Regions from separate parts of the Bacillus sp. SRL543 genome, predicted to be linked through region 1. Evidence: predicted binding sites of a transcription regulator. Region 1 holds the regulator's gene; each other region holds the start of a gene.

Region 1 (10,098 bases):
TGATGGCCGGATCTCTCATTAAGAACCCCGGCGGCGGACTGGCGAAAACGGGCGGCTATATCGTCGGCCGGGAAGATCTGGTTGAGGCATGCTCCTACAGAATGACATCGCCTGGGATCGGAGCGGAAGCGGGGGCCTCGCTGTACAGCCTCCAGGAGATGTACCAGGGATTCTTCCTTGCTCCCCATGTTGCCGGACAGGCGCTGAAAGGGGCAGTATTCACTGCTGCGCTGCTTGAAATGCTAGGGATGAATTCTTCCCCGAGATGGGATGCAGAGAGAACTGATCTTATTCAATCCGTCCAGTTTGATGACCGCGATAAAATGGTGGCATTCTGCCAGGCCATTCAATACGCTTCTCCCATCAATTCCCATGTGACCCCTTATCCCGCTTATATGCCGGGCTATGAGGATGATGTCATCATGGCGGCGGGCACATTCATCCAGGGAGCAAGCATCGAGCTTACCGCCGACGGTCCGACCCGTCCGCCATATGTTGCCTACGTCCAGGGCGGGCTTACATACTCGCATGTAAAAATCGCCATATGCACAGCCATCTCTTTCTTAGCAAAAAAGGGTTTAATACCACTTTAATAGGTGAATATATAAAAGGGCAGCAGAGCTGTCCTTTTTATTTTCGTTCAGGAAAATTTTTTTGTGTTTTAATGTTATAAAACCTTACATAAAGTTGACAACAAATCTGACATTACATATAATAAACACAAGAAATGATTGTAAAGGAGGAGAAATCGGATGAAAGGCAGTGAAATACGCCGTTCCATGCCGCTATTTCCAATTGGGACTGTAATGCAGCTGACTGAGCTTACGGCCAGGCAGATCCGCTATTACGAGGAACACCAATTGATTTCTCCAGCACGAACTGACGGAAATAGACGGCTTTTTTCCTTGAATGATATTGATAAGCTCCTGGAAATCAAGGATTTGATCGACCAGGGAGTCAATATGGCGGGAATCAAGCAATTATTCGCCATGCAGGAACAAACATTAACAGCTGAAGTGCAGCAGCAAGCAGAAAAAGTAAGGCGCGATTTATCTGATGATGAATTGAGAAAGCTCCTGAGGCAGGAAATGATGCAGGCCGGCCGATTCAACCGGCATTCGCTCCGCCAGGGAGATATGTCCCGCTTTTTCCATTAAAAATAAAATTGATGTGCTTTAAGGGAGGAAAAACTAATGGCTAACTACACAAAAGATGACATTAAACGTATTGCTGAAGAAGAAAACGTAAAATTTATCCGCCTTCAATTTACGGATATCCTCGGAACAATCAAAAACGTGGAAATCCCGATTTCCCAGCTTGAAAAAGCGCTGGACAACAAAATGATGTTCGACGGCTCTTCCATCGAAGGCTTCGTCCGCATCGAGGAATCAGATATGCTCTTGTATCCTGACCTCAGCACTTGGGTGGTATTCCCTTGGACGGCTGAAAAAGGCAAAGTTGCCCGCCTGATCTGTGATATCTATAATCCGGATCTTACTCCATTCGATGGGGATCCGCGCAACAACCTGAGAAGGCTCCTTGATGAGATGAAGGAATTAGGCTTCACAAACTTCAACCTCGGACCTGAGCCGGAATTCTTCCTGTTCAAGCTTGACCAGCAGGGCGACCCGACTCTTGAACTGAACGATAACGGAGGCTACTTCGACCTTGCGCCGACTGACCTTGGCGAAAATTGCCGCCGCGACATCGTGCTTGAGCTTGAAGAAATGGGCTTTGAAATCGAAGCTTCCCACCATGAAGTGGCACCAGGGCAGCACGAAATCGACTTTAAATATGCTGATGCACTGACTGCATGCGACCAGATCCAGACATTCAAGCTTGTTGTCAAAACGATCGCCCGCAAGCACGGCCTGCACGCAACATTCATGCCGAAGCCATTATTCGGCGTAAACGGATCAGGTATGCACTGCAATATGTCATTATTCAAAGATGGCGAGAATTCCTTCTACGATACAACTGGAAATCTTGAGCTCAGCGACACTGCACGCCAGTTCATCGCCGGCATCATCAAGCATGCTCCAGCTTTCACAGCTGTAACGAACCCGACTGTCAACTCTTACAAGCGCCTTGTACCTGGCTATGAAGCACCTTGCTATGTGGCTTGGTCTGCAAGGAACCGTTCACCGCTGATCCGCATCCCGGCATCACGCGGCATGAGCACACGTGTTGAGGTCCGCAGCGTTGACCCGGCAGCAAACCCATACCTGGCTATGGCAGTTCTATTAAAAGCAGGGCTTGATGGAATCAAGAACAAACTGACTCCTCCTGCACCGGTCGACCGCAATATCTATGTGATGAACAAAGAAGAGCGCGTAGCAGAAGGCATCGAAGATCTTCCTGCAACACTTGCCCAGGCGCTTGAACAGCTGAAGAGCAATGAAATCATGGTCTCAGCCCTTGGCGAACACATCTTCGAACACTTCATCGAAGCGAAGGAAATTGAGTGGGATATGTTCCGCACACAAGTTCACCCTTGGGAGCGCGAGCAGTACCTGCAGATGTATTAATAGATTTGGCCCCTTGATACCATTGGTATTGAGGGGTTTTTTTATGTTGATTTAAGAGGGGTCCGATTTTTACGATTCAAGGGCAGTCTTCATATATTTGGCCGGTTCGCCTCAAGAGGGAGATAGGAGTCACTCTAGTGGTGGAAGAAACAGGTCAGAGTGACTCAAGAGGAGGGTATGAGTCACTCTGATACTGGAAGAAGCTGTTTAGAGTGACTTGAGAAAAAGATAGGAGTCACTCTAAAGCTGAAAAAGCCAATTAGAGTGCCTCAGGAGGAGAATATGAATCACTCTGATGGTGCGGAAGGCTGAGCAGAGTGCCTTAAATTAAGAATATGAATCACTCTGATGGTGGGAAAGGCTGAGCAGAGTGCCTTAAATTAAGAATATGAATCACTCTAAAGCTGAAAAAGCCAACCAGAGTGCCTCAAAATAAGGATATGAGTCACTCTAAACCTGAAAAAGCCAACCAGAGTGCTTCGAAATAAGGATATGAGTCACTCTAAACCTGAAAGAGCTAACCAGAGTGCTTCAAGAGGAGAATATGAATCACTCTGATGGCGGGAGAAGCTGGGCAGAGTGACTCAGTATAAATCTATGAGGCACTCTAAAGAAAAAAAGCCGAACAGAGTGCCTCTAGTGGGGAATATGAGTCAATCAGACGCTTAAGAAAGCCGGTCAGTCCTCGAATTGGTTCATTCTTGCCTTTTCATATTTCTTTTTATTCGGATATGGTCCTGCCGGGCCATACTGGATGCTCATATAGCTTGCTTTTTACTCAATATGTTAGTTTATTTTCCTCTTTCCTACCGCGATAAGATTGCTTATAATACACTAAAAAGGGAGGGGACAAATGGATAATTCTCCGGTCTGGCCAAAAGCAGCTGCCATCTTTCTCTTTTTAGCATCAACCTCATTCTTAATTATGGGTAAGAAAGAATTGTTCTTTGTGGCCACGGTATCACTGATTTTTTTTGCTTCTTTGGCAAGAACTATTCTTCATTCCAAGCAAAAAGATAGATCATATAACTTTAACTTGGTGATGACTATTTTCTTTGGATTGTCACTATCTTTCGGCATATTCTATTTTTTCTTTTAATGGAAAAAAACCTTTCTCACTCTAGAGGACTTTTTCTAATTCAAAAAAGGCCCTTTTATCCTTAAAGGGCTGAATTTCTTCCTTACTTTGGCTGTGCCTCGGTGACAGTAGTTCCTAGGAGTGTGTTGTCCACATAACTGTTTAATTTCCAGCGTCCTTCCCTGACTGGAGTAATATTCGCGACGAATTTTAATGCATTTTCCGAATAGGGCATGCTCTGTTTTTCATCGCTGGACAAATCAACCACCATGGTGTTCGCAAGGTATATCTCCTCGTTTTTATCTTTCTCACTGATCCCCTTAATGGTAACTTTCTCATGAAGCATTTTCTTTTTTTCTTCTGGTGTCACCCATAAATACCAAGTGTGTATCCCTTGTGTATCTACCCTGAATACATCCGGAGAAAGGGCGTATTTTCCTGATTCTCCATATAAATTTAAAGACTTCCCTTCCAGTTCTATAACTGTATGAGGTGTGGGCGACCAGGTCTTCAGTTCCTCTGTAGAATTGTGGCTTACAGCAAGAAGGTCTTTTTTTTCATTTTCATTAGAACATCCTGAACTTATCAATAGGATGAAGAGTACGTAAGTTAATATTTTCTTCAAAAATCTATCTCCCAACTGTATAATTTATACAATTATAACCTGATATTTTAACGGCAGGAATATCAAGAGGGTTGGGAAAATTTTTATAGCCTATGGTTTATATATAATCAGGGCATTACTTTCTAAATTTCAGAGGGAATGGATGTCCTTTTTTAATGGATTAAAGATAGATAAATCGAAAATTCTAAAGGGTGGTTATGTGCATGCACTTTGAAAGGATACTGAATTTGACTGAACTGGAAGCATGGGACATTTTTTTGGAAGATAGAACTTATCGGATGATTATCATTGATGAAAAAAGGGCCTGTACTCTTGCTGATTTCCCCCAGGAAGATCATGTACCATCTGATGAAATGAGATCAAATATCGTTAAAGCAGAAGTATACTCAGTGGAAAAAGTTCTGGATGATCATATATATCACCTGGACCAGCTGGCAAAAAGCTTTACTGATCATCTTGCACTTGCACATTGCCATGTTAGAGTGAATTTTTATGCAGGAAACTTGGAGTATGCGCTGAATGACCATGTTAAAAGCAAATTTGGCTGCAGTTACGAAGAGATTCCTTTGAAGAGCTTTTTTTATCTAAATCAAAATCTGGATTCCAAGTAAGACAAGCAGTATGGCAGCCATTTTTTTATTAAAATTGCACATTCGACCTGAACCAGCCCTTCTCATTTTTGCAGGAGGGCTTTATTATGTTAAAGAGGGAGGTATGAAATGAAACGTGACTGGCTGATAACACTCAGGAAAAGCAAAAATATGACTCAAGCAGATGTGGCCGATCTGATTTTCATCGATCGTGCTTATTATTCACAAATTGAATCTGGAACAAGGAATCCCAGTGTTGATATAAGCAGGAATATCGCCAAAGTACTGGATATTAACCCTTCGCTGTTATTATCTGATTTAGCCGCCTTTCAAGAGGTGTTTACGCAGACGAAATGCATGCTGGCACACAGTGACCTTGAGCTGAGGTATACATGGATCTTTGATTCTGCTAATCAGGCGGAAGTTAATCAGTTCATAGGTGCCAGGGATGATGAATTAAGTTTTTGCATCGATTCGCAAAAACTGATATCCCTGAAGCAGAGAGTGATTGATACAAAAGAAACATCAGGAACATTTGCAGAATACGAATATAACAATGAAGTACACACGCATTACATAGTAGGATATCCCTTGCTTGGGGACGATGGGGAATTAATTGGCATTGGTACATTTGGGATTAAAATAAATGCATTGGGTCTTTAATTATAAAATACAGGTAATTGCATCTTCTAATCGATTCGATTTTAAAACTAATACAGTTCAGAATGAATGCGATAATTAGCCATGTATAAATTTATAGGAATTTTAAAGCAATAGGAAATTGCCTTGAACAATCGTCCAAGGCAGTGCATGTTCCTTACATTATCTCACCGCATCAAAAGCATTAATCTGCCACTTCCCGAGGACCTTTACAAACGTAACTTTTTTCTTTTCATATTGCTTTTCGCCGTAAGGGACCGTAAATTCGAACTGGCGGATATCTTTTCTGGAATAGATGAGCTTTGCTTTGGCTTTATTCCATTCAAGCAGGCTGCCGCCATCAGCATTCGGCTGTGCCATCTTGCCTTTATACTCAATGAATCTGTATTTTTTGTAGCCTTTGCTGATGGCATTTAAGGTGAATGATTCATTAAGGTACTTGGTCAGCTTGCTTTTAGTATTGATTTCACTGCACAGGTAGCGATATTCCGTGCCTTTGTATTGAAAAGTTTTGATAGAGCAGGCTGTGTTCTTTTTGGATGGGATATGGCCGTTCATGCTGTTCCAGTGATGCACACGTGCGTTAACCGCCAGTTCGATTGCTTTCTTGCTGCTTAAGTCTCCGCCCGCGGATTTTGCTGAGGCGCCAAGACTGAATGTAAACAGGGCGACAGCGGCTAACAGGATGGATAATAGTTTTTTCATTTTAAAGCCTCCAATAAGTGTATTTGCTTTCTAACCTTATATTACCTTTCCTTCTCCTCAAAAGAGTTACAGAAAAGTTACCGAAATGCAGATGATTGTTTACAGTTTTCAGGCGTAAAAAGAGCCTCTTCCCAACTTTCCGGGAGAGGCTTCTTACGTTTGTACTCGTGATAGTTTCAGCATAATTTCCGCTTTTCCTCCTGTTTCATTTCTTTTCGGCCCTTATTAAGTCAAGACTGCGGATCAAGGCTTCACCGCCCAGTCCTGCAAGCATGGACAGGAATGCTACCTTCAAGAGGGAGCTTGCATCTGATGAAAGCACAAGCAGCGCTGAGGCGAGTGATCCCAATACCATTTCCTCCAAAAAGCCGAGATAGATGAATTGCTTCGTTCTTTTCGGCATGATCAGCTTCCCGTGTTTCTTTAGATGCCCAACCGCGCCGACAAGGCCACCAATGAATATTGCGAAGACGACATGCTGCCACATTTGCCTCACACTCCTAAAGCCGGAATTTTTGGTGCGACCTTAGGTCAATCATGGTGTTGCTTCTATTATATAACAGACCTGCCGGGTGAAGATATGGATAAAATGACTGAATTTTCAGATTTATTTAATAGTACATATTTACTCTTCAGGAAAAACTAAGCAGCAGCAGATGCGACTATTCTAGTATTCACAAGGTTTTTTGAGCAGAAAACAGCCCAGGCGATCAGGTGCCCGGGCTGAGAGAATCATATAATCAGTGAATATGGCGGTATACGCCAATGACCTTGCCGAGAATGGAAACATTCCGGAGGATGATCGGCTCCATTGTAGAGTTTTCAGGCTGAAGCCTGATATAATCCCTTTCCTTGAAGAACCGCTTGACGGTTGCTTCATCTTCATCTGTCATTGCCACGACAATATCGCCGTTGTTGGCTGACTGCTGCTGGCGGACGATGACATAGTCGCCGTCAAGGATGCCGGCTTCGATCATACTTTCACCCATGATCTCAAGCATGAAGACCTGTTCGGCTGCCGGTGCCATGCTTTCCGGCAGCGGGAAGAATTCTTCTACATTTTCAATCGCGGTGATCGGCTGTCCTGCTGTGACCTTCCCGAGTATAGGGACATTTACAACATTGTTCCTTGGGATATGTGATGTCTCATCAAGCTCCAGGATTTCAATTGCGCGCGGCTTTGTCGGATCCCTTCTGATCATCCCCTTGCTTTCGAGCCGGGCGAGATGCCCGTGCACTGTCGAGCTGGACGCCAGGCCGACCGCTTCCCCGATTTCCCTTACTGAAGGGGGATAACCTTTTGCCTTTACTTCTTCTTTGATAAATTCCAGTATGTCCTGCTGCCTTTTGGATATTTTAGCCATGTATTCGCACCCCGTATGGTTATTATTGATTAAATTATAGCATGTACCCGAAACAGATACAAACATAAGTTCGAATTTTTGTTGACGGAAAACACATGTTCGGTTTATAATAAATTCAACGAAATGCGAACATATATTCTTATGACGGGGTGTCTTTTATGAAAAAATTGTGGAACCAGTATTCATATGCTATTATACTTATCGTTTTAAGCTTTGGGTCGGCTTTGCTGCTTACCGGATATGACAGGATTTTCGGGGAAGAAGACTATATAGAAGTAACAGTAGATGAAGGTGATACATTATGGGGGCTGTCTCAGCAATTTTCGGAAAAGCACAAGCTGTCAGCAGAAGAATTCGTGATGTGGGTGGAAGAGGAGAACGGAATAGCGGGCAGCACGATCAAAGCGGGTGAGCAGATCCTTATCCCGGTAAAAGCGGACAGCCATACAAGGCAGCTGCAGGATGACCTTCAGAACTTTGCGGGTGAATAACATAAAGGAGCATATATGAAAGCAGTAATCTATTGCAGGGTATCAACAACAAAAGAAACACAGGAAACATCACTGGAGAGGCAGGAAGAGGAACTGGCTGCACTTGCCGGGGAAAAAGGCTTTGAAGTAGCCGCAGTCATCAGGGAACAGGCCAGCGGGTATGACCTGGAGAGGGACGGTGTGCTTGAGCTCCTTGACCTTATTAAGACTGAGGGGATCAAAGCCATCCTCATCCAGGATGAAACGAGGCTCGGAAGGGGCAATGCAAAAATCGCCCTGCTTCACTTCATATATAAAGAGGGCGCTATGCTCTACAGCATTTCCCATAATGGGGAGCTGCAGCTTTCCGAATCAGATTCCATGGTTCTTAATATTGTCTCAATGGTGGAAGAATATCAGCGCAAGCTGCATAATATCAAGATCAAAAGAGGCATGAAAAGGGCAGTGCACAGAGGGTTCAGGCCGGAGAAGAACCTTAAGAATCTGGGGGAGCACTCCGGAAGGGAGCGGATTGAGGTTCCAATAGAAGAAATTGTCCGCCTTAGAGCCAGCAAGCTTACATTTTCGGAGATTGCGGCAACTCTCAGGGGCTTCGGCTATCCTATTTCCAAGGCGACGGTGCACAGGCGCTATCAGGAATACATAGATGCACAGGAAGAGTAAGAGTGTTTGCCTTGGCAAACGCTTTTTTTTATAGTAACATTTGATGTATTCTCCGGCCGTTTAGACCAGGGTTTTAAGGGGAAACGACTAGAGAAAGCTAAATGAAATGAATGAAAAAGGAGCGTTATTATGCTGCCTAAAGATAAAATGGCCAGAATCAATGAGCTGGCAAACAAAGCAAAAACCACAGGACTGACGACCGAAGAGGCCAAGGAGCAGACGAAGCTTCGCAGCGAGTATCTGCAGACTTTCCGTTCCAATATGCTTACAACCTTAAAAGGTGTAACCATCATGGATCCCAAAGGGAATGATGTTACACCGAAAAAGATCAAAAAGCTCCGCGAGGACGAAAAGAAACGCCTTCATTGATGCACCATGCCAAAAAGGGACTCATAAATATGTGTTCCCTTTTTGGATTTATTTTTGGTTCTCTTTTACATACAGGTTTTCAAAATGCACAAGCTATACAGAAGCTTCTCAGTTGTGTAAAATTAAGAGCCGCTATAATATTAAAAAGTAAGATTCTTTATAAAGGAAGGATGTAGTATATGTTTGAATCTATTGATGATTTGTCGATAAGCTCGATCAGAACTTTATCTATCGATGCGATTGAAAAAGCTAATTCCGGCCACCCTGGCATGCCGATGGGGGCAGCTCCGATGGCATATACACTCTGGAGCCGTTTCATGAACCATAACCCGGCTAATCCTGAGTGGTTTAACCGTGACAGGTTTGTCCTGTCTGCAGGACATGGCTCTATGCTTTTATACAGCCTGCTGCACTTATCAGGCTACGGTCTCACAATCGATGATTTGAAGGAATTCCGCCAGTGGGGAAGCAAAACTCCTGGACACCCTGAATATAAACATACGAAGGGCGTAGACGCGACAACAGGCCCGCTTGGACAAGGCATTGCCATGGCAGTCGGCATGGCCATGGCAGAACGCCATCTTGCAGCTGTTTACAATAAAGACAAGTATAATGTAGTCGACCACTTTACATACAGCATCTGCGGCGACGGTGACCTCATGGAAGGTGTATCTGCCGAAGCTGCATCGCTTGCAGGCCACTTGAAGCTTGGCAAGCTGGTTGTCCTTTATGATTCAAATGATATCTCCCTTGACGGCGATCTTGACCGTTCTTTCTCTGAAAGTGTAGCGCAAAGATTTGAATCATACGGATGGCAATATATCCGTGTTGAGGATGGCAATGATCTTAGCGAAGTAGCGAATGCGCTTGAAGAAGCAAGAGGAGATCTTGACCGCCCGACTATGATCGAAGTAAAAACGGTCATCGGATTTGGTTCTCCAAATAAATCCGGAAAATCTGACGTACACGGAGCCCCGCTTGGAGCTGATGAGCTTAAGCTGACGAAGGAAGCTTACAAGTGGACC
Region 2 (10,098 bases), 2.1 Mb from region 1:
GGCGACTGGTCAATATCAATGACCTTGTCAAGATGCTCGATCCCTTTGACATCTTTATGCTCGCCTGGCTTTGTTTTGGCTTTATGAAGCTTTTGCGCCAGGGTTTTATGGAGGATCTCGTTGATCAGTGTACTTTTTCCTGATCCAGATACACCTGTGACCGCAGTAAAGATGCCGAGCGGGAATTTGGCATTTACGTTTTTCAGATTGTTTTCCTGTGCACCCTTGATTTCGATGAAGCGGCCGTCGCTTTTTCTCCGCTCAATCGGCAGCGGGATGAATTTCTTCCCTGACAAGTATTGTCCGGTCAGGGAATTCGGATCATCCATCACCTCTGCCGGCGTACCCTGGGACACAATCTGGCCGCCGTGGACGCCTGCCCCAGGACCAACGTCAATCAGGTAGTCGGCTGCAATCATCGTGTCTTCATCATGCTCAACGACAATGAGTGTGTTCCCGATATCACGCATATTTTTAAGCGTATCGATCAGCCTGTCATTATCGCGCTGATGAAGGCCGATTGATGGCTCGTCCAGGATATACAGGACACCGGTAAGGCGGGAGCCGATCTGAGTCGCAAGACGGATGCGCTGCGCTTCTCCCCCTGACAGCGTGCCCGCTGCCCGGCTTAATGTCAGATAATCCAGGCCAACATTGATGAGGAATCCGAGCCTTTCTTTTATCTCCCTCAAGATCAGATTGGCAATCTGGCGTTCTTTCTCAGAAAGGATGACATTTTCAAAAAAGTCTTCAGCCTCTTCGATGGACAGTGATGTAATTTTCCCAATATGCTCCCCTGCAATCAGGACAGCAAGGCTTTCCTGCTTCAGGCGATTTCCTTTGCAGGCCGGGCAAGCGTGCTGGGCCATATATTTTTCCATCTGTTCCCGGATGTAGTCGGAGCTTGTTTCCTTGAAGCGCCTTTCCACATTGCGGATAACTCCCTCGAACTCAATGAAGTTTTCCCTGACCTGCCCAAAATCGTTTTCATAGCGGAAATAAATCTTTTCCCCTTTTGCTCCATAAAGAAGCTTATCAAGCAAATGCTTCGGTATATCCTGTACGGGCATATCCATGTCAATACCCAAATGGCTGCTGACTGCTTCAAGCAGCTGCGGGTAATACTGTGAGCTTGTCGGCTCCCAAGGTGCGATGGCATGCTGTCTTAATGACAAGTCCCGATTAGGGATGACAAGGTCCACGTCCACTTCAAGCTTGCTGCCGAGTCCGTCACAGGATGGGCATGCGCCGAATGGGCTGTTGAAGGAGAACATCCTCGGCTCAAGCTCGCCGATAGAGAAGCCGCAATGCGGGCATGCGTGGTTTTCGCTGAAAAGCAGCTCTTCCTCCCCGATTACATCAATGATGACTTTTCCTTCGCCAAGTTTAAGCGCTGTTTCAAGAGAGTCTGCCAGCCTTGCTGCCACGCCCTCTTTCACAACCACACGGTCGATGACCACTTGAATGCTGTGCTTTTTATTTTTTTCCAGAACAATGTCTTCGCCCAAGTCGTGCATTTCGCCGTTGACCCGGACGCGGACATAGCCCTGCTTCTTAACATCCTCGAGAACCTTGGCATGGGTCCCCTTCCTGCCCTCAACGACCGGGGCAAGGACCTGCATCTTCGTTCTTTCCGGATATACCATGATCCTGTCGACCATCTGCTCGATTGTCTGGGAGGAAATCTCCACATTGTGAATCGGGCATGTAGGACGGCCGACCCTGGCGAACAGGAGCCGCAGATAATCATAGATTTCCGTCACGGTGCCGACCGTTGATCTCGGGTTCCTGCTCGTTGTTTTCTGGTCGATGGAAATTGCCGGCGACAGCCCCTCAATGGCATCGACATCAGGCTTATCCATCTGGCCGAGGAACTGGCGCGCATAGGCGGAAAGGGATTCCACATACCGCCGCTGCCCCTCAGCATATATCGTATCAAAGGCCAAGGATGACTTCCCGGATCCGGAAAGCCCCGTCAGCACCACAAGCTTATCCCTCGGGATGGTGACATCAATATCCTTCAGGTTATGGGCCCTGGCGCCTTTTACAATCAGTTTTTCCATTGCCATCAGTTCGTCATCCTTCCGCTTTCAGCTCTAATAATAGATCACGAAGCTCGGCAGCCCGCTCGAAGTTGAGCGCCTTGGCTGCTTCCTTCATTTCCTTTTCCATATTGGCAATCAGTTTGTCGCGTTCTTTCTTCGTCATTTTTGCCGGTTTGGCTGGTGCAGCGTAATCTTCCTGCTCCTCGGCAGCGTGGGTGGCGCGGATCACGTCGCGGATTTCCTTCTGGATCGTCTGCGGTGTGATGCCGTGCTCCTCATTATAAGCTTCCTGGATGTCCCGGCGCCTTTTCGTCTCGCTCAGGGCCAGCTCCATTGAATTGGTGACTTTGTCTGCGTACATGATGACATGGCCGGATGCATTCCGGGCAGCTCGCCCGATTGTCTGGATAAGGGACCTTTCCGAACGGAGGAAGCCCTCTTTATCCGCATCAAGAATGGCGACAAGGGAAACCTCCGGAATGTCGAGCCCCTCCCTCAGGAGGTTGATTCCGATCAGTACATCATATTTTCCAAGGCGCAGCTCCCGGATGATCTCAATCCGCTCGAGCGTCTTGATCTCTGAATGGAGATACTGTACCTTTATGCCGATTTCCTTCAGATAATCGGTGAGATCCTCTGACATCTTTTTCGTCAATGTCGTGATCAGTACCCTTTCATTCTTCTTTACCCGTTCATTTATTTCGCCAATCAGGTCATCGATCTGGCCTTCAATCGGGCGCACCTCGATTGTCGGATCAAGAAGACCGGTCGGCCGGATGATCTGCTGGACCATTTCAGGCGTATGCTCCATTTCATACGGGCCCGGCGTAGCAGAAACATATACAATCTGATTGATATGCTTTTCAAATTCAGAAAAAGTGAGCGGCCTGTTGTCCATCGCGGAAGGCAGCCTGAATCCATGATCCACAAGGACTGACTTCCTGGCCTGGTCCCCGTTGAACATTCCCCTTACCTGAGGGATCGTTACGTGTGATTCGTCTACGACCATCAAAAAATCATCCGGGAAATAATCAATCAGCGTATAAGGCGTTGATCCGGCCGGACGGAGAGTCAGGTGGCGGGAATAGTTTTCAATCCCTGAGCAAAAGCCCATTTCCCTCATCATCTCCAGGTCATAGCGTGTCCTCTGTTCCAGGCGCTGGGCCTCAAGGAGCTTGCCGTTTTCCCGCATCTCTTCCAGGCGCCCCTCTAATTCTTTTTCGATATTCTCTATGGCAATCTTCATTTTTTCCTCGCGCGTAACGAAGTGGGAGGCCGGGAAGATGGCAACATGGTCCCGCTCGCCCATAATTTCTCCGGTAAGTGCATCCACTTCACGGATCCGGTCAATTTCATCACCGAAAAATTCGACCCTCATGCAATGCTCATCCCTTGATGCAGGGAAGATTTCAACCACATCTCCGCGGACTCTGAATGTCCCCCTCCGGAAATCAATATCGTTCCGTTCATACTGGATATCAACCAGGCGGCGCAGGAGCTGGTTTCGCTCAATCTCCATCCCCGTCCTTAAGGAGAGCACAAGCTCCTTGTACTCTTCCGGCGAACCGAGGCCGTATATGCAGGAAACACTGGCAATGATGATGACGTCCTTGCGTTCGAACAGCGAAGATGTCGCCGAGTGGCGCAGCTTATCAATTTCATCATTGATGCTGGCATCCTTTTCAATGAATGTATCTGTCTGCGGCACATAAGCCTCAGGCTGGTAGTAATCATAATAGCTGACAAAATACTCTACAGCATTGTTCGGGAAAAAATCCTTGAACTCACTGTATAGCTGGCCGGCCAGTGTTTTATTATGGGCAATCACCAATGTCGGCTTATTGACCTCTTTGATCACATTGGAGATGGTAAACGTCTTTCCGGTTCCAGTTGCACCGAGCAGCGTCTGATGGCGTTTGCCGGAGCGGATGCCCTCGGTAATCCTGCTGATGGCTTCCGGCTGATCGCCCTGCGGCGAATATTTTGAGACTAATTCAAATTGGTCCTTCACAAAAAAAGCCTCCTGTTCAAGAAGTTGATTTTAACATTTTATCTATATTTGCAGACAGGCATACCAGAAAGCAAGCACCTTGCTCCTGGAGATCCTGTTTCTTTTAATTAATAGACGGTCCTAAATGCACGTGATGATTCCTGCTGAAGATATATTATAGAAGAAAAAGGTCTGAAGCCTTGTACGAAGCTGAAAAACTCATATCCTCATTCTACCACAAAGCACCTGAAAGAAACCAGGAATATGCGAACGGATATTCGTTTTTGTACTAGCGTTCCGTATTGGGGGATAAATATTTCCAGCACAAAACAGCGCTGTTCCTGCCGAATAATAGTTAATCAAACGTTTGATTGATTAGTGCTGCGGCCTGTTATTGCTGGAATATTTCCCGCGGAATATGTCGAGAGAGGGAAGCATATATCGACGGACTGAAATCTCTGGCTGGACAATCGCCTTTGAAAAATAGGATCTGTCAATGTTCCATGTTGATCCTGGCATTCGTGTGAAATCGTGCCTCACACAGCAATAAAATAAAATAACCTGCCGGATCCAGCTCCGGCAGGTTTATGACAGGCATAATTAAATTAAGCTCGCTTTTTCGCTCTTTGTTTCATGGTTTGCGCATACCAGAAACCGGCTGTCAAAGAAAAGGCATCAACAACAATAAGCCCCCAGCTGTCTGTGTAGCCTTTATAGACGGAGGCGGCAATCAGGGCGACAGTCAGAATGAGCCCGATCACATGATTATATGTCACCCTTGTAAACAGCATGACCAGCAGTCCGGGCAGCAGCAGAGCTGAAAGATACTTTAGCGCCACTTTTTCACACCTTCTTTATGATAGATTCACTATGAATTGCGGACAAGTATAACATTAGAATAGCGGTTCAAACTATATGATACAAGCAATTTCAAAAAAATCCGCTGTATTTTTTAGCTTAGGGCATTGTTGTTCATTCATCGGATTCTGTTTGCTGCTGATTATATGGCCGAAGCTTCGCTTAGAAAAAGGCTGTTTGCAAAATACTAACCATAATGAACGGAAAGGAGGTTTGCATGATGTCCAGAAGAAGAAGGCGCCCTCTTGTACCAGAATCCCGCGAAGCCCTCGACACATTGAAGGCACGTGTCATGGCTAACCAGGGCTATAAAGTCAGCGCAGATGCGCCGGAGGAAGTAAAATATGAGGTGGCCAGGGAAAAGGACGTTCCGCTTCAGCCGGGATATAACGGCAGGCTATCATCGCGCGAGGCAGGCAAAGTCGGCGGCCCGATCGGCGGCAGCATGGTGAAAGAATTAATACGGATGGCACAGGAAAGCCTCAACAAAAATCAATAGTCGAATGAAAAGTGGAGCCGCCACATTGGCAGCTCCATCCTTTATTTTTGCGCTTCTTTGTTCCTTGCGAACTCTTCTTTGATAGAAGCAAGCAGTTCAGGCTCAGTGATTAGCCGGAATGCCGTCTGTGCCAGCGCCTTTGCACCTGTGAGCAGGGCTTCATCGCCTTTTTCCGAGCGTGCAGCTTCACGAAATGGTACGGTATGGGCAACAAGGTCATCGCTGCCGATCTTGATATAAGGGTGGATCGTAGGTACCTGCTGGCTGATGTTGCCCGCATCTGTAGAACCGATTCCTTCCCTGCCTGACAGATCAACTTCCTCGCCCAGTTCCTCGATGACTTCACGGAATGCTTCATTATATGTTCTATTTAATAGAAGATTGTCGACTTCATTCTGGAATGCAATCACATTCAGCTTGGCGCCTGTTGCCAGGGCAGCACCCTCTGCCACCGCCTTAACCTTCTCTGTAACTTCATTTAAGTATGTTCTTGTCGCTGCCCGGATGAAGAATCGCGCTTTTGCATATTCCGGGATGATATTTGGCGCGTCGCCTCCATGAGTAATGATGCCGTGGATCCGCACATCATCCTTCAGCTGCTGGCGCAGGGCGTTGATGCCGGTGAAAAGCTGGATGACCGCATCAAGGGCATTGATTCCTTCGTGCGGTGAAGCCGCGGCATGGGCAGGCTTGCCGATATACTCAAAGTCCAGCGGATCCACCGCTAGGGAAGAGCTTGTTAATGCAGTCTTGCTTGAGGGATGGATCATCAGCGCTGCATCGATTCCCTCTGTCAGGCCATGCTTGACGAAGCTGCCCTTTGCACTGCCGTTCGGGCCGCCTTCCTCGGCTGGTGTTCCGAATACGACGACCTCTCCGCCTGTTTCTTCCACCACCTTGCTTAAGGCAATGGCAGCCGCAATACTGGTTGTGCCAATGATATTATGGCCGCAGGCATGGCCGATTCCAGGCAGAGCGTCATATTCAGCAAGAAAAGCAATGGATGGACCCGGCTTGGAAGATTTTTTCCTAGCAGAGAATGCTGTCTCATGGCCGGCAACAGCGCGCTCCAGCTCAAAGCCCTCTTCTTCAAGAATTCCTGAGAGAAGCCCGGATGCGAAAAATTCCTGGTTGCCAATTTCCGGTTTTTCATGGATCTGGTGGCTTGTTGAAAGATAAAGCTCCCTTCCCGATTCCACACTTTGATTGATTCTTTCCTTTAATTCGGTTACAGATTTAGCGGGTGCTGCCATAATGATCTCCTCCTATTAGCGGTGCCATGCACCAGTTTTTATTCTCCAATTTCACTGAGCGGAACGAATGTCGGGATGGTGCTGCCTTTATATTCTTTTTCAATGAACTCGGCTACATCGTCTTCCTGGTAAAGTTCTCCGAGGCGCTTCAATGTTTCATTGTCTTTGTCTTCAGTTCTAACGGCAATGATGTTGATATATGGTGTTGCTGTTGCATTTTCATGGAAGATGGAATCTTTAACAGGATTGAAGCCGGCATCCACAGCGATTCCATTATTAATGATGGAAGCCGCAACATCTGGAAGGACACGCGGTGTCTGGCCTGCCACTACAGGGACGATTTCCAGGTTCTTTGGATTATCAACGATTTTGTCGATGCTGCCATTTCCGTCAAAGTCTTCAGGCAGTGTGATCAGGCCGGCTTCCTGCAGAAGCAGGAAGGATCTTCCCATATTGGTTGCTTCGTTCGGCACGGCGATTTTTCCGCCTTCAGGGATATCTTTTACATCTTTATACTTTTCAGAGTAGATTCCCATAGGTGCAATAACGGTTGTCGCGATTGGCGAAAGGTCCAGATCATGTTCCTTTTTAAAAGCGTTGAAATAAGAAATAGTCTGGAAGGCATTCGCATCAAGCTCTCCCTCTGCAAGGGCGATGTTTGGCTGGACATAATCCGAGAAGCGGACGATTTCCACCTTGATTCCTTCTTTTTCAGCTTTCTTGGCTACGAAATCCCAGATGCGGTTGTCTGACCCGCTGACACCGATTTTCACTTCTTTTTCTTTTTCCTTGCCGCTTGTTGATGATGAACAGGCTGCGCTGAAAACCGCCAGCGCCAGAATGATTGCCGTTAATAATAATTTTTTCATGGATGTTTCCTCCTAGTTATCGTCTTCTGATTCTTTTAGATAAAATATTGCCGAAGCTCTGCAGCCCCTGGACCATGATGACCAGGATGGCGACTGTGATGATCATGACCGTTGTGTCGAAGCGCTGATAGCCGTAAGTAATGGCCAAATCGCCAAGACCGCCGCCGCCGACAGCCCCTGCCATGGCGGATGCGCCGACAAGTCCGACGGTCGCGATGGTCAGTGCGAGGACCAGTGAACTGAGCGCTTCCGGTACGAGAAATTTAAAGATGATCTGCCCGGGTGTCGCCCCCATCGCTTCCGCTGCCTCTATGACACCCGGGTCAACTTCGAGGAGCGAGTTCTCAATCAATCTTGCAATATACGGGCCGGCATAGAATACGAGCGGTACGACAGCCGCTGCCGTCCCGATTGAGGTTCCTACCAGCAGCCGCGTCACCGGAATGATTGCAACCATCAGGATGATGAATGGGACCGAGCGGAATATATTGATGATTCCATTCAATACGTTGAAAATGGGCAGATTCTCCAGCAGATGGCCTTTTCTCGTGATGACCAGCAGGATTCCGAGCGGCAATCCCAGGATGGTGGAAAAAAGGAGCGAGAAGGCCACCATTTGAATGGTTTCAATAAGTGCTTCTATGATTTGCGTGTGATCAACTAGCATGTGCTTTCACTTCCTTGATTGAGACTTTTTCCTGATGAATGTACATAAGGGCGCGCTGCACTTCCTGGTCGGTTCCCTGGAATTCGACAACAAGGTTCCCAAACGGGATGCCTTGAAGCTCGGTTATATTTCCGAACAGCACGTTTATATCAATATCGAATTTCTTGGCAAGCTTGGAGAGCAGCGGCTGGCCGGCTGACTGGCCGACAAAATTGATCCGGAAAATTCTTTCCTTGCCATTGTTTCTTTCTACAAGCTGCTTGACGGAATCCGGGATTGAATCATTCATGACAGAACTGACAAAGTTCTGGGCTGTCTGTGTTTTTGGTGCCGAGAATACATCGAACACCGAGCCTTCCTCAATGATTTTTCCTGCCTCGATCACCGCCACCCTGTCGCAGATTTCCCTGATGACCGTCATTTCATGGGTAATGATCAGGATGGTGATATTGTATTCCGCATTGATTTTTTTCAATAGCTGCAAAATGCTGCTTGTTGTCTGCGGATCAAGGGCCGAGGTCGCTTCATCGCACAGCAGGATTGAAGGCTGTGTAGCAAGTGCTCTTGCAATCCCGACTCTCTGCTTTTGGCCGCCTGAAAGCTGATCAGGATAATTATCAGCTTTATCGGCAAGTCCCACGAACTCAAGAAGTTCAGCTACCCGTTTGCGTACCTGCTCTTTAGGGAGCTTTGCCAGGGTAAGCGGCATGGCTACATTGGCAAACACCGTCTTCGAGTTCAGCAGATTGAAGTGCTGAAAAACCATGCCGATATTGCGCTTTACCTCTCTTACCTCTTTTGGCGAAAGCGATGTAAGATCATGGCCATCGACGATCACCTTGCCTGAGGTCGGCCTTTCGAGCAGATTCACACAGCGGATCAGCGAGCTTTTCCCCGCTCCGCTGAAGCCGATTACACCAAAGATTTCTCCTTTGTCGATTGCAAGATCTATCCCATTCAGTGCTGCAACCTGCTGGCCTCCGCTTTCATACACTTTCTTGAGATCCTGGAATTCTATCATGTTTGTTTCTCCCTCCGTATCAAATAAGAAATGCGCAAGCGCCTTGGTCACCCCCGACAAGCACAAGACAGGCCTCCCGGAAAGGCGTTCTTTGCCTTTTTGGGAGGAGTGGCTTGTGACCTCGAGGGGGTAGGCGCTGGAGCTAGACAGTAATCAAAGTTGAAAAAATATACTTTCTTAACATTAAAAAACCCTCTCCTGAGAACAGAAGAGGGCATGCATCATCAGCATTGTCTCTTCTTATCTCCCAGGCTCACACCTGCTGGAATTGGCACAGTACTCATAAGAGTCCGCTGCCGAGGCTTCATAGGGCCAGTCCCTCTGCCTCTCTGGATAAGAAATTATGGTTTTCCTATATAATTAATTGGATTTAATACAATAGCTATGCAGCACCCCGCACTTTTATTCCTGAAAAACAAGAAAGCCCTCTTCAAGAAGAAGAGGGCAGAATAATAAGCGTCAGTCCTCTTCTTATCTTTCAGGCAATCTGCCTGCTGGAATTGGCACGGTTCATCAGTCCGCTGCCGAGGTGTCATAGGGCCAGTCCCTCTACCTCTCTGGATAAGAAGCTATCGTATTAAGTTTGTTTGCTTAATTAATTGTTTTTTACTTTACACGCGTTTCAAAGTTCTGTCAAACCCTTTTTTCAGATATGTGGTTAAAAATTTTTATCCACAAATCCTGAAAGCCCTTACTTACTTTTTTGGATTTTCGGAAAAAATGTCCTCCTCCCGCTGTGGATAAAGCAGGTTTTCCACATTTTCCTATCCAGTTATCAACATTTCCCCCAGTCTCCATACAAGAAGAGGGAGTTTACTCCTATATTTCTGCCAGCTTGTCTAATGTATAATAGTGGAAAAGAGCAAAATGAACTGCATTCCGGGAGGGAGAACGGT
Region 3 (10,098 bases), 1.3 Mb from region 1:
TCCATCGCGGGCACCCTTCAGCAAATAAGGAGCCTGGCTCATATTTTCCATGCCGCCGGCAACGACGACATCTGCATCCCCCGCCATAATCGCCTGATAGGCGAGATGCACTGCCTTCAATCCGGAGCCGCATACTTTATTGATCGTCATAGAGGAAACGCTTTCAGGAATCCCCGCCAAAATAGCTGCCTGCCTTGCCGGATTCTGGCCCAGGCCTGCCTGCAGCACGTTCCCCATGATAATTTCATCCACCTGGCCGGCCTCAAGACCCGCCTTTTCCAATGCACCCTTAATGGCAGCAGCCCCAAGCTCCGGAGCCGAAATTCCCTTCAGGCTCCCGTTAAAGCTTCCGATAGCCGTCCTTACAGCACTCGCTATTACGATGTCTGTCTGCTTCATCCTATTCACCCTTTCTTGACTGCAATATGTATTAGTTCGAGCCAAAAATGAAAAATTCCTTTTATTTTGTCAAAATTTCTATTATTCTTGCTTTTTATTTTTCTTTTCTCCTACAATATAAGAAAGCCCTTTCATTGTCTTGCAATCTACAAATAAAAATATGTTGTCAGGAGTGAAATCATGACCCTCTGCCTGCCAAAGAAAGCGACTATCATAGAAGTGGGCCCGCGCGACGGGCTGCAAAATGAAAAAACATTCATTCCCACCCCTGTAAAAAAGGAATTCATATCTGCGCTGAAGAAAGCCGGCTTTGCCGAGATGGAGATTACTTCCTTCGTGTCCCCGAAATGGGTGCCGCAAATGGCGGATGCGGGAGAAATTGCCGCCAGCTCCATTGGGGCGGGGGTGCGTGATATCGTCCTTGCCCCCAACAGGAAGGGGATCGAGCGCGCCTATATGACCGGCTGCCGGGCAATCGCTGTCTTTGTCGGGGTAAGCGACAGCTTCAACAAGAAAAATATCAACAAAACAACAGCAGAAAGCATGATGGAGATCATACCGCTGATCGAGGAATTGAAGGAAAAAGGCTACTTTGTGCGCGCATGCATCTCGACCAGCTTCTACTGCCCCTATGAAGGCAGAATAGAGGAAGAAAGGACCGTTGAGCTTTGCCGCCAATTTACTCTGGCCGGTGCAGATGAGCTGAGTGTGGCCGATACGATCGGCATGGCTGCCCCGCATGAAGCATACTCCCTGTTCAGCAGGCTGAAGCAGGAATTCCCGGATGTTTTGCTGACTGCACATTTTCATGATACAAGGAAAATGGCTTTGACGAATATCTTTGCCGCTCTCCAGGCAGGTGTCGACCGCTTCGACACCTCTGCCGGCGGCCTTGGGGGCTGTCCGTTCGCTCCAGGCGCGGCAGGAAATGCGGCAACTGAGGATGTTGTGAATATGCTTGAAAGGATGGGGATCAGCACAGGAATCGATTTGGGCCGCCTTTTAGATGCCATCGATGTTGTACAGCCCCATCTCAGCCGTCCGATTGAAAGCGCCGTTTATCAGCTGCATGCAAGAGAGGCATCCAGGGAACAGGCGGGTTCATAATCCTGTATATCTGTATAACTTCCGCCTTTGTGAGCATTTTAAGAATTAATGCTAAATCAAAGGAGGAATCAGCATGAGCCAGAAGCGTGACAAAGGGAACAGCCAGAAAGGCAAGCCGTCAAGCGATACTGTCAATAATACGATTGCAGCTGAAGAGCTGGAAAAAGCCATTCACCCGGCAAGGGGCCAGAATTCTCCGCAATAGCTGCTCAGCAGCCGCGTTTTCCGCGGCTGTTTTTCGTTCATTAAAGCAGAATTTTTCTTTATAAAGAAAACGATGGTTTTCGGTCCGTTTTCATTTCGAAGAGCATCTGCTAATGGTAAAATAAAGAAAAAACCTTAATTTTGGAGGGATCGTCTTGAGAAAGGCATTCCGTTACCTTTTTTCACTGCTCGTCTTTTTAACCTCGATCGGTGTGTATTTCACCAATCGGATCATGTATATGAAGAAAAAGGATGACAGCTTTATCCTTAACAGGGAAACAGAAGCCGGGAGGTTAGATCCCCTTTCCTTCAGCAGCCTTGCGAAGAGAGAAGTTTCTATCCCATCCCCTTTCGGCTATTCCCTCAAAGCGGTTCTTGCAGAGCCGCACGCATCCAATAAATACATCATCATCTGCCATGGAGTGACCGAAAACAAAACAAACAGCATCAAGTATATGAATCTGTTTCTCAACCGCGGATTCAATGCCCTGATCTATGACCACCGCCGGCACGGAGAATCTGGCGGCAAGACTACGAGCTATGGGCATTATGAGAAGTTCGACCTCCAGGCTGTGGTCCACTGGCTGAAAAAAGAGAAAGGCGATGACCTGCTTTTAGGCATCCACGGCGAATCGATGGGTGCTGCCACCATGCTGCTGTATGCCGGCATGCTTGAGGACGGAGCCGATTTTTATGTAGCTGACTGCCCGTTCTCGGATTTCAGGGAGCAGCTATCCTACCGGCTGAAAACAGAAATGAAGCTTCCGCCCCAGCTTGTTCTGCCAGTGGCAGACATCTTCCTGCGCCTCAGGGAAAAATATTCCCTGAATGAAGTGTCCCCCATTGCTGTCATCGACCAGATCAAAAAGCCGGTGCTGTTCATCCACAGCACCAAGGATGATTTCATCCTGCCCACCATGACAGAGGCCCTTTTCCTGCGCAAGCCCGGCCCGAAAAAACTGTTTCTTGCCATGAACGGGGTCCATGCCCAGTCCTTGAATGAGAACCGCAATGATTATGAGAAAGCCATTGATGAATTTCTTGAGGACTATGTTTTAAAAAAAGATCCGGTGGCGGCCGGTTCTTAAACAGTTCGGGAGGAGGCTCCTTAAAGCCTCCTCCCTTCTCTATTCACTGGCCTAGCATCATTGCCGTGCATCTCCTTATCTGTTTCTCTGCTGTATGACAGCTTTTCCTTCGGCAGACAGGCCCCTCACAAGTTCGAACTCACCGGCCGCAAAGTAAAAGCGCCCGTCTTCTGTCTCAATCAGCTTCGCTGGCTCGAATGCATCCTTCTTTCCCGCCTCTACTGCCTTTATATCATCGTTCCGGATCCGGCCAAACACGACCGGCACTTTATGCTTTAAATTGCCTTCTGTGTCATATTGATAGAAGGTTTCGGGATAGACCGTCATATGATCATTCTGCTCATATTCCCAATGATTATGGCCCGCGTTCTTCCAGCCGGCCTTCTTGCTTTCCTGAAGATAGGCTGCGGCAACCGCCTGCACCTTTTCCGCCCCATTGTCTGCTTCCCGCTCCTGCTCTGTCAGATACAAAACAATTGTTCCGCCCTTCACTTTTTCTTTATGTATCACCTTTTGCACATTGAAAGGCACTTCTGTGCTCATCGCTTCCTCGAAGGATTTAGGCTGGCATGCTGCAAGGAAGATGGCCGCCAGCATGATCCATAAGCCTGCCTTTTTCTTCATTCTCCCGCCCCCTTCAGTTCCTTCTATCATTAAATGCGGAAACAGCATGTAACATGCGCCAAGCAGCGCTATGATTCTCTAGCCTTATACGGCTTTTTTGAAACCTGAATTTATAAAAAAATCCATTTTGCCCGTCTTCTGCCGGTGTTTCTGATTCAAAAGCACAGGAAAATCCCATCCCGCCTTGCTCACCCCCAGGCAAGCACAAGACGATCCTGCCAGAAAAGCGCTCTTTGCCTTTTTGGCAGGAATGGCTTGTGACCTCCAGGGGCAGGCGCTGCTGCTGGACGTGGATCAAAAATTGATACTTATCCCCAAAACTTACAATTTATAAATTCCTATACAACCAAAAAAACAGACCGCATTGCGGCCTGCCTCAGGAAATCTTGTTAATAAAGCTCATTCTCGGATTTAAGTACTGATTCGGGCTTTTCAGCTGAAAGCAGCCCGCTTGGCTGGAATAATCAATTGTCATGCTTTCATCATAAAAGACTATTTTGGATTTTTCTATAAAGATGCTGCCGGCATCGGTGCTGATTTCCCTGTCGCCGGAATCCACTTCATCCACCAGCCATAAGGCGCTGACACCGCTGACAACACAGCCGCAGCCTTCTGTATCATATTTTAATTTTAAATAGCCTTCTTTTCCCGCTGTTTTTTCTTTGAGTTTTTCCTGTGCTGTTCTAGTGACTGCAATTTTCATGGGAAAATCACCTGCTTTCGTTTCATAATCCCATTCTAGCATAAAGCAGGCATTCCACCTTTTCACGTGCTCAGCACTTCCGCTTTTTCCCTGCTGATAAAACAGGCCCGGCTGCATGTGGAATCACCCGGAAGATGGCGGCCCCGTCTCCGGGCTAAGGCTATTTTCCCCCGGCATCTTCCGGACGGGGCTGTTCTTTCCGCTCTATTCCGCTGAGCGAATGGCGGTTAAACTTCCCTTTATCCGCCCCGGCTCCCGGAGCAATATTGGACATAGGCAGCTGCTCAAGCTCTTTGCCTCTTGGCATAAGAAACACCTCCTGCCTTTAAGGTGCTCCCCCTGCGCAAATCCATTCTCTTTTCCTGCCGCTATTCCCCTGCTGCCCTGACATCCGCAACCGTGTTCAGCGGGATGCGGTGGACCTCGCCAAAATGGTCTATGACATGAAGCTTTTGGCTGATTTCATCCCAATAGTGAATGTTTCCGATTACGAGTTCATGACGCCGGTTCCGGAAGTGCGTGATGGCAACCGCCTGGCCGAACTCCATCGCTTCGGCAAGCGTCTCATTCATCTGTTCAAGCTGCTGCTCATCCAGTTCTTTTGATTTTTCATAGGTGTCTTCTTTCGCCCAGTCGCGGAGCAGCTTTACATGCTCAGGGAGCATCATCGACGTCCATTTTATCCTTCCCCTGTCCCGGATCATATCTCTGCCTCCTTACATTTTATGGCCTCCGACCAGTGTGGCCCGATGCTTGGCTGTCCCTGCCGCAGTATAGGATATCGCCCGCAGCAGTGCACCGGATCCAAAACGGCGGCGGATGCTGTCGACGGTGTATCCGAGCTCACGGCTTTTCCAGCTGTTCAGGTCAAAAAGGCTGAGCTGGAATTCATGGTCATCCACGATATTGCCGAGGGCCATTGAAATTTTCCGGACCGTCTTCCCGGAGTAATTTTCCTGAAAGAGCTCAAGGCAGATCTTGTATATATCCATGGTGACATTTGTCGGCTGGGCGATGGTGCGCGACCGGTAGAAGCCGCCCCCGAATTCATCCTGGCTGTACCCGACGCCAAAGCTGACTGTCCTTCCTGCTTTGCGGTGGTTTCTTGCCCTCCTTGCCAGCTCTTCGCACATTTCAAGGATCACCTGCTTGATCTCCCCTTCATCTTTATAGTCGCGCAGCAGGATCTGGCTTTTCCCAAAGCTGATCTGCCCCTCCATGATGGGCGCGCCGATGTCGGAAAGATCAACGCCCCAGGCATGGTGGTAAAGCTGGTTCCCCATGATCCCGAATTTCTTTTCCAGCGCTTCCAGATCATAGCGGGCCAGCTGCCCGACCGTGAAAATGCCCATCCCGTTCAGGGTCTTTTCCACCCTTCTCCCGATGCCCCACATTTCCCTCAGGGGTGAAACCTTCCAAAGCTTTTCCTTGACGTCATCGTATGTCCATTCTGCAATCCCCTTCTGCTTCGCCTCCAGATCAAGGCACAGCTTGGAGAGCAGCATATTGGGGCCGATGCCGATGGCACAGGGCAGCTGGAACTCCCTTTCAATATCATCCTTTATTTTCTCGGCAATGGTATAGGCGCCTCCCCAAAGCTTCGCTGCCCCATCCACTTTGATGAAGCTTTCATCTACACTGTAAGTATGGATGCTTTCCTTTGGGACGTAGCGGTGGAATACACGGGTGATCTCGGTGGAAATTCTCAGGTAGGTGGCCATTTTCGGTTCTACTACCATAATGCGGGGATCATCTGGGATTTCGAAATAGCGGGTGCCGGTCTTGACGCCAAATTCCTTTTTCATCCGCGGGGAGGCGGCGAGGACGATGCTTCCTTTCCGTTTTTTATCACCTACTACAGCAAGATAGCATTCAAGCGGGTCGAGGCCCTCCATCACAGCGGAACAGCTTGCATAAAAGCTTTTCATATCCACACATAATATTTGGTTGTTCGGCATCGTGCTGTAATCGATCATTTCTTCTCTCTCCCTTGGTGCTTGGCTGCATTCCTCTTGGCGGTCCAATTAGCTTCATCTTCAGACGACCCAACAGGAACACCTGTTCTAATTCATTATACCCACTATATTAAGCGAATATGCGTTCGTGTTCAATGGAAATTTTACGACGAATTTCTTGATTTCGGGTTGCCTGCCAGACGATATGCTGTTTTTCCAGTGTTTTGCAGCCGGCAGACTGGGGCTTCCAATTGCAGAGAGAATGGCTATACTGGCAAAGAGGGAGGAAACTTTATGGACAGAAAATTGATATATAAGATGGCGGCCGGCTGCCTTGGCCAGTATGGCCATGACAGCAGCTTAATCAAGCCTGAAAGCAGGGAATTTGAAGAACTTTACAGGAGTATTGAGGAGAAGAAAAATAATGATGCAGAAGCGGATTTGCATGAAATAGTCGAAGATGCGGTTTATGGATTTGTAACCGGATCTCCTTACTTTTGAGAATAGAAAGAAAACTTGTATTTCAATTGAAAAACAAACAGGACCCTCTGCTGGAGGGCCCTGTTTGTTTGGCGAAAGGCGGATTTTTGACTTTTATTAGCAAGTTTTTCAGTTTATTAGCAACTTTCTGGTTTTATTAGCAACTTTTCCCGTTTATTAGCAACTTTCCGTTTTTATTAGCAACTCTGCAAAACTGGCGGGACTATTACAATTCCCTCCAAAAAAACCGCACTCATTTTTTATTGAATGCGCGCCGGCCGGCCTTTTCAAAAAGGCGCGGGAAAAGGGCATAGATGGTGCTGCCGGCATTCATCCAGCGCGGGAGATTGATTTCCCGCCGGCCGGTCAGCATCGCATCCACCACTTTTTCTGCCACATAGCGCGGCTGCAGCATGAAACGCTGGACATTTTTCACATAAGTTCCTTTTTCATCTGCAATATTAAAGAAATTAGTGGCAATCGGGCCCGGGTTGACTGTCGTCACATGTACTCCCAGATCGGCGAGCTCCATCCGGAGGCTGTTCGAGTAGCCGAGGACTGCATGCTTCGTGGCAGAATACACGCTTGACTTTGGCGTAGCGATCTTTCCTGCCTGGGAAGCGATGTTAATGATATGCCCGCTCTTCCTGCTTCTCATAGAAGGGAGGACCATGCTCGTGCAGGCCATCAGCCCGATGACATTAACATCGAACATCCCCTTTATTTCCTCGATCGGCGCTTCGTGCGCTTCCCGGAAAACCCCGAAACCGGCATTGTTCACGAGCACATCAACATGTCCCCACTCATCCAGAATCCTGGCGAAAACGGACTGGACCGCCTTTGTATCAGAAACATCCAGCCGGTCTGTATACACTTCAGCGCCATAGCGGGTTCCAAGTGCACCGGCAATCTCCTCCAGCTTTTCCTGATTCCGCGCCAAAAGCCACAGCCTCGCTCCTCTTTCTGCGCAAAGGGCAGCCATTTCCGCTCCGATGCCTCCTGATGCCCCGGTGATGACAATATTTTTTTCATTAAGACGTCCTGACAGCAAAAAACCACCTCATTCAGCAATTGTATAAAAGAAGGCGCCGTCTTCCTCCTTAATAACAATTTCCCCTAACGACTCCAAATAGTCAAGCTGGGCTACTGTCTCCGAGAGAGTCAGGGTAAACTCCCGCTCATAAACGGCGGGAAACAGCCTCTGGCATACTTGGAAGGCAGTAAGCGGCCCTTCCTCAAGCCATCCTTTGACCTGCATTGCCCGGTCATGCTGGCGGCCGAGCCTCTTTTCAATCAGCGGAGGAACTTCGCTCACTTCAGGGCCGTGACCAGAATACACAAGGCTGATAGGAATTTCCAGCAGCTTTTTCAGTGAGTCATTATATTGAAGCATCGGCCTTGGACGTTCTGTTTCTCCAGGAAGCGGAGGCTCCAGGAGGGGATTCGGGGAAATACTGGCAAGCAAATGGTCTCCCCCGATGTAGGTGCCATCCTTTTCGCGGTACAAACCTATATGGCTTTGTGCATGCCCCGGGGTTTCCACCACACTCCAGCCCGGCAGGCCGGGCAGCTCATCGCCTTCGCAAATCGAGCCGGTAAGAGAGCGGCTGCAGGAGAATCTAAGCGTTTTCTTCATCAGGGCAATGAACGGCAAATAAGCATCCGGAATGCCAAATTCGCGGAAAAGCCCCCTGTAAAAGCGGTCATGCATATCAAAAAAGGCCTCTGTCCTGTTCAGCCAGCGTTCATTTGCCGGATGTCCGTAAACCTCAAGTTCAGGGGAAAAATAATCAAGCAGGCCGGCATGATCGGGATGGTGATGGGTGAGAATCACCTGTTCGATATCCTGCGGCTTCAGCTTCAGCTCCTGCAGCTGATGGTTCAGTGCTTCCCATGCTTCTTCTGTTTTGGGGCCGGCGTCCACCAAAGTCAGCCTGTCGCCTTTAATCAGGTAAACATTCACATCTCCAACTGGAAAAGGGGTGGGGATGACTAATTTCGCGATATCATTCTTCCATTCAGCCATTTTTCTTAACTCCTTGAAATTATATTTAAATAAAGGTAATGGATATAAAAACACTGGCTTCTCCAGCAGCACCATCATTTCAGTGGAAGATAAAGAATGCCGATACCGGAAAAAACACAGAATCTATGTATACTTCGGAGAATCCACAGACAGTATATACTGTAAGTTTAACTTCATTCTATACAATTGTCATTATTTTCACATAACTTTTCTTAAGGGATTTTAAAAATCATGATGAAAGCCTATTGACGGGCCGCTCTTTTTCTTGCATAATCACAAAAACATCTTTTTTATAAAAAACGAAGCGTTGAATAGGGCCAGTAAATGGGAAATGGCGAAAGAGAGTGAAGCCCGCCGGCTGAAAGGCTTCACCGCCCGCTTGAACATTGAACCTACCTTATGAGCTGTCAGGAAAACCTGACGTCCCGTCCCGGCGTTAACGGGCCTAAGCTGCACCAGCCCTGAACAAACGGACTGGTGAATGAAGGTGGTACCACGGAAGCAAAGCCTTTCGTCCTTTACTGGACGGAGGGCTTTTTATTTTTTACTGATCAAAAAACAGAAAGGATGAACCACTATGAAAAAACTGGCGGTCATCGGGGCCGGATCCATGGCTGAAGCCCTGATTGCAGGCATGATAGAAAACGGGCTCGTGAAAGCCGAGAGTATTTATGTGACCAATAAAAGCAATGAAGAACGGCTTGAAAGAATGGCATGCATATACGGCGTACACGCCACCCACAGTATGGAGGAGGTTATTACCGAAGCGGAAGCAGTCATCCTGGCCATGAAGCCAAAAGATGCGGCAGAAGCGATGGCGCGGCTTGCACCTTATCTGGACGAAAGTATGCTGATCATTTCCGTCCTTGCAGGCGTGCCGATGAAGAGCATTGAAAGGCTCTCCCGCCTCAAGCCTGCCATCATAAGGGCCATGCCAAACACATCGGCTGCAGTCTGCAAATCGGCCACTGCCCTGGCGGCAAACCTTAAAGCTACCAAAGAGCAGGCCGCACTCGCCAAGGAAATTTTCGAGACTGTCGGGACGGCGGTTTTTGTAGAAGAGGAACAGCTGGACGCAGTGACCGGCCTGTCGGGGAGCGGCCCTGCCTATATCTACTATTTGGCGGAAGCAATGGAGAAAAGCGCAGCCGAGGCCGGCCTTGATCAGCGGGTAGCAAAGGAGCTCATCATCCAGACACTGGCAGGCGCAGCGGCCATGCTCGCCCGCTCTGATAAAGATCCGGAAGAGCTGCGGAGAAATGTGACCAGCCCGGGAGGCACAACGGAGGCCGGGATCCGCGTGCTCGACAGCCATGGCGTCCAGGAGGCTTTCAGATTATGCATCAAAGAAGCGGCACTTCAGTCCGGGCGCCTTGGCAAAGCGATTACAGAGGAACTGCGGCAGAAGAATAGCCGAAGTTGAACATGTTCTCCCCTTTCCTTAAAATGGAGCAAAAAACAGGGAGGAAGTGAAAAAAATGGTGACCATTCTTCTTGGGCTCTGCATCATCA

What was found. The regulator LexA, encoded in region 1, represses DNA repair genes until DNA is damaged. The targets are predictions, from matches to a motif close to CGAACATATGTTCG.
Region 2: a site for LexA is predicted at 4,303-4,316, ahead of uvrB (excinuclease ABC subunit UvrB). Genes of this name have one in related genera too.
Region 3: a site for LexA is predicted at 6,216-6,229, ahead of AC4E8B_RS17035 (Y-family DNA polymerase). Genes of this name have one in related genera too.

Annotation. Positions count from the first base shown of each region.
Region 1 covers NZ_OZ481794.1:2,038,971-2,049,068, forward strand. The annotation lists gene AC4E8B_RS10275 (methionine gamma-lyase family protein) at 1-593, shown strand, start outside; gene AC4E8B_RS10280 (MerR family transcriptional regulator) at 753-1,157, shown strand; gene glnA (type I glutamate--ammonia ligase) at 1,194-2,528, shown strand; gene AC4E8B_RS10290 (hypothetical protein) at 3,382-3,627, shown strand; gene AC4E8B_RS10295 (hypothetical protein) at 3,710-4,231, opposite strand; gene AC4E8B_RS10300 (hypothetical protein) at 4,435-4,842, shown strand; gene AC4E8B_RS10305 (helix-turn-helix domain-containing protein) at 4,951-5,484, shown strand; gene AC4E8B_RS10310 (DL-endopeptidase inhibitor IseA) at 5,644-6,186, opposite strand; gene AC4E8B_RS10315 (DUF4257 domain-containing protein) at 6,392-6,673, opposite strand; gene lexA (transcriptional repressor LexA) at 6,927-7,550, opposite strand; gene yneA (cell division suppressor protein YneA) at 7,709-8,041, shown strand; gene AC4E8B_RS10330 (YneB family resolvase-like protein) at 8,057-8,704, shown strand; gene AC4E8B_RS10335 (DUF896 domain-containing protein) at 8,834-9,073, shown strand; gene tkt (transketolase) at 9,253-10,098, shown strand, end outside.
Region 2 covers NZ_OZ481794.1:4,126,769-4,136,866, forward strand. The annotation lists gene uvrA (excinuclease ABC subunit UvrA) at 1-2,069, opposite strand, end outside; gene uvrB (excinuclease ABC subunit UvrB) at 2,077-4,056, opposite strand; gene AC4E8B_RS21125 (CsbA family protein) at 4,641-4,874, opposite strand; gene AC4E8B_RS21130 (alpha/beta-type small acid-soluble spore protein) at 5,114-5,392, shown strand; gene AC4E8B_RS21135 (M20 family metallopeptidase) at 5,434-6,645, opposite strand; gene AC4E8B_RS21140 (MetQ/NlpA family ABC transporter substrate-binding protein) at 6,684-7,514, opposite strand; gene AC4E8B_RS21145 (methionine ABC transporter permease) at 7,531-8,181, opposite strand; gene AC4E8B_RS21150 (methionine ABC transporter ATP-binding protein) at 8,171-9,202, opposite strand; SAM riboswitch class I at 9,440-9,542, opposite strand; SAM riboswitch class I at 9,671-9,770, opposite strand.
Region 3 covers NZ_OZ481794.1:3,311,890-3,321,987, forward strand. The annotation lists gene AC4E8B_RS16995 (acetyl-CoA C-acetyltransferase) at 1-399, opposite strand, end outside; gene AC4E8B_RS17000 (hydroxymethylglutaryl-CoA lyase) at 580-1,506, shown strand; gene AC4E8B_RS17005 (hypothetical protein) at 1,580-1,711, shown strand; gene AC4E8B_RS17010 (alpha/beta hydrolase) at 1,866-2,798, shown strand; gene AC4E8B_RS17015 (hypothetical protein) at 2,874-3,422, opposite strand; gene AC4E8B_RS17020 (iron-sulfur cluster biosynthesis family protein) at 3,799-4,125, opposite strand; gene AC4E8B_RS17025 (hypothetical protein) at 4,286-4,432, opposite strand; gene AC4E8B_RS17030 (YolD-like family protein) at 4,494-4,829, opposite strand; gene AC4E8B_RS17035 (Y-family DNA polymerase) at 4,842-6,101, opposite strand; gene AC4E8B_RS17040 (YqzH family protein) at 6,375-6,581, shown strand; gene AC4E8B_RS17045 (SDR family NAD(P)-dependent oxidoreductase) at 6,814-7,608, opposite strand; gene AC4E8B_RS17050 (MBL fold metallo-hydrolase) at 7,621-8,586, opposite strand; gene proC (pyrroline-5-carboxylate reductase) at 9,164-10,009, shown strand; gene AC4E8B_RS17060 (glycosyltransferase family 2 protein) at 10,065-10,098, shown strand, end outside.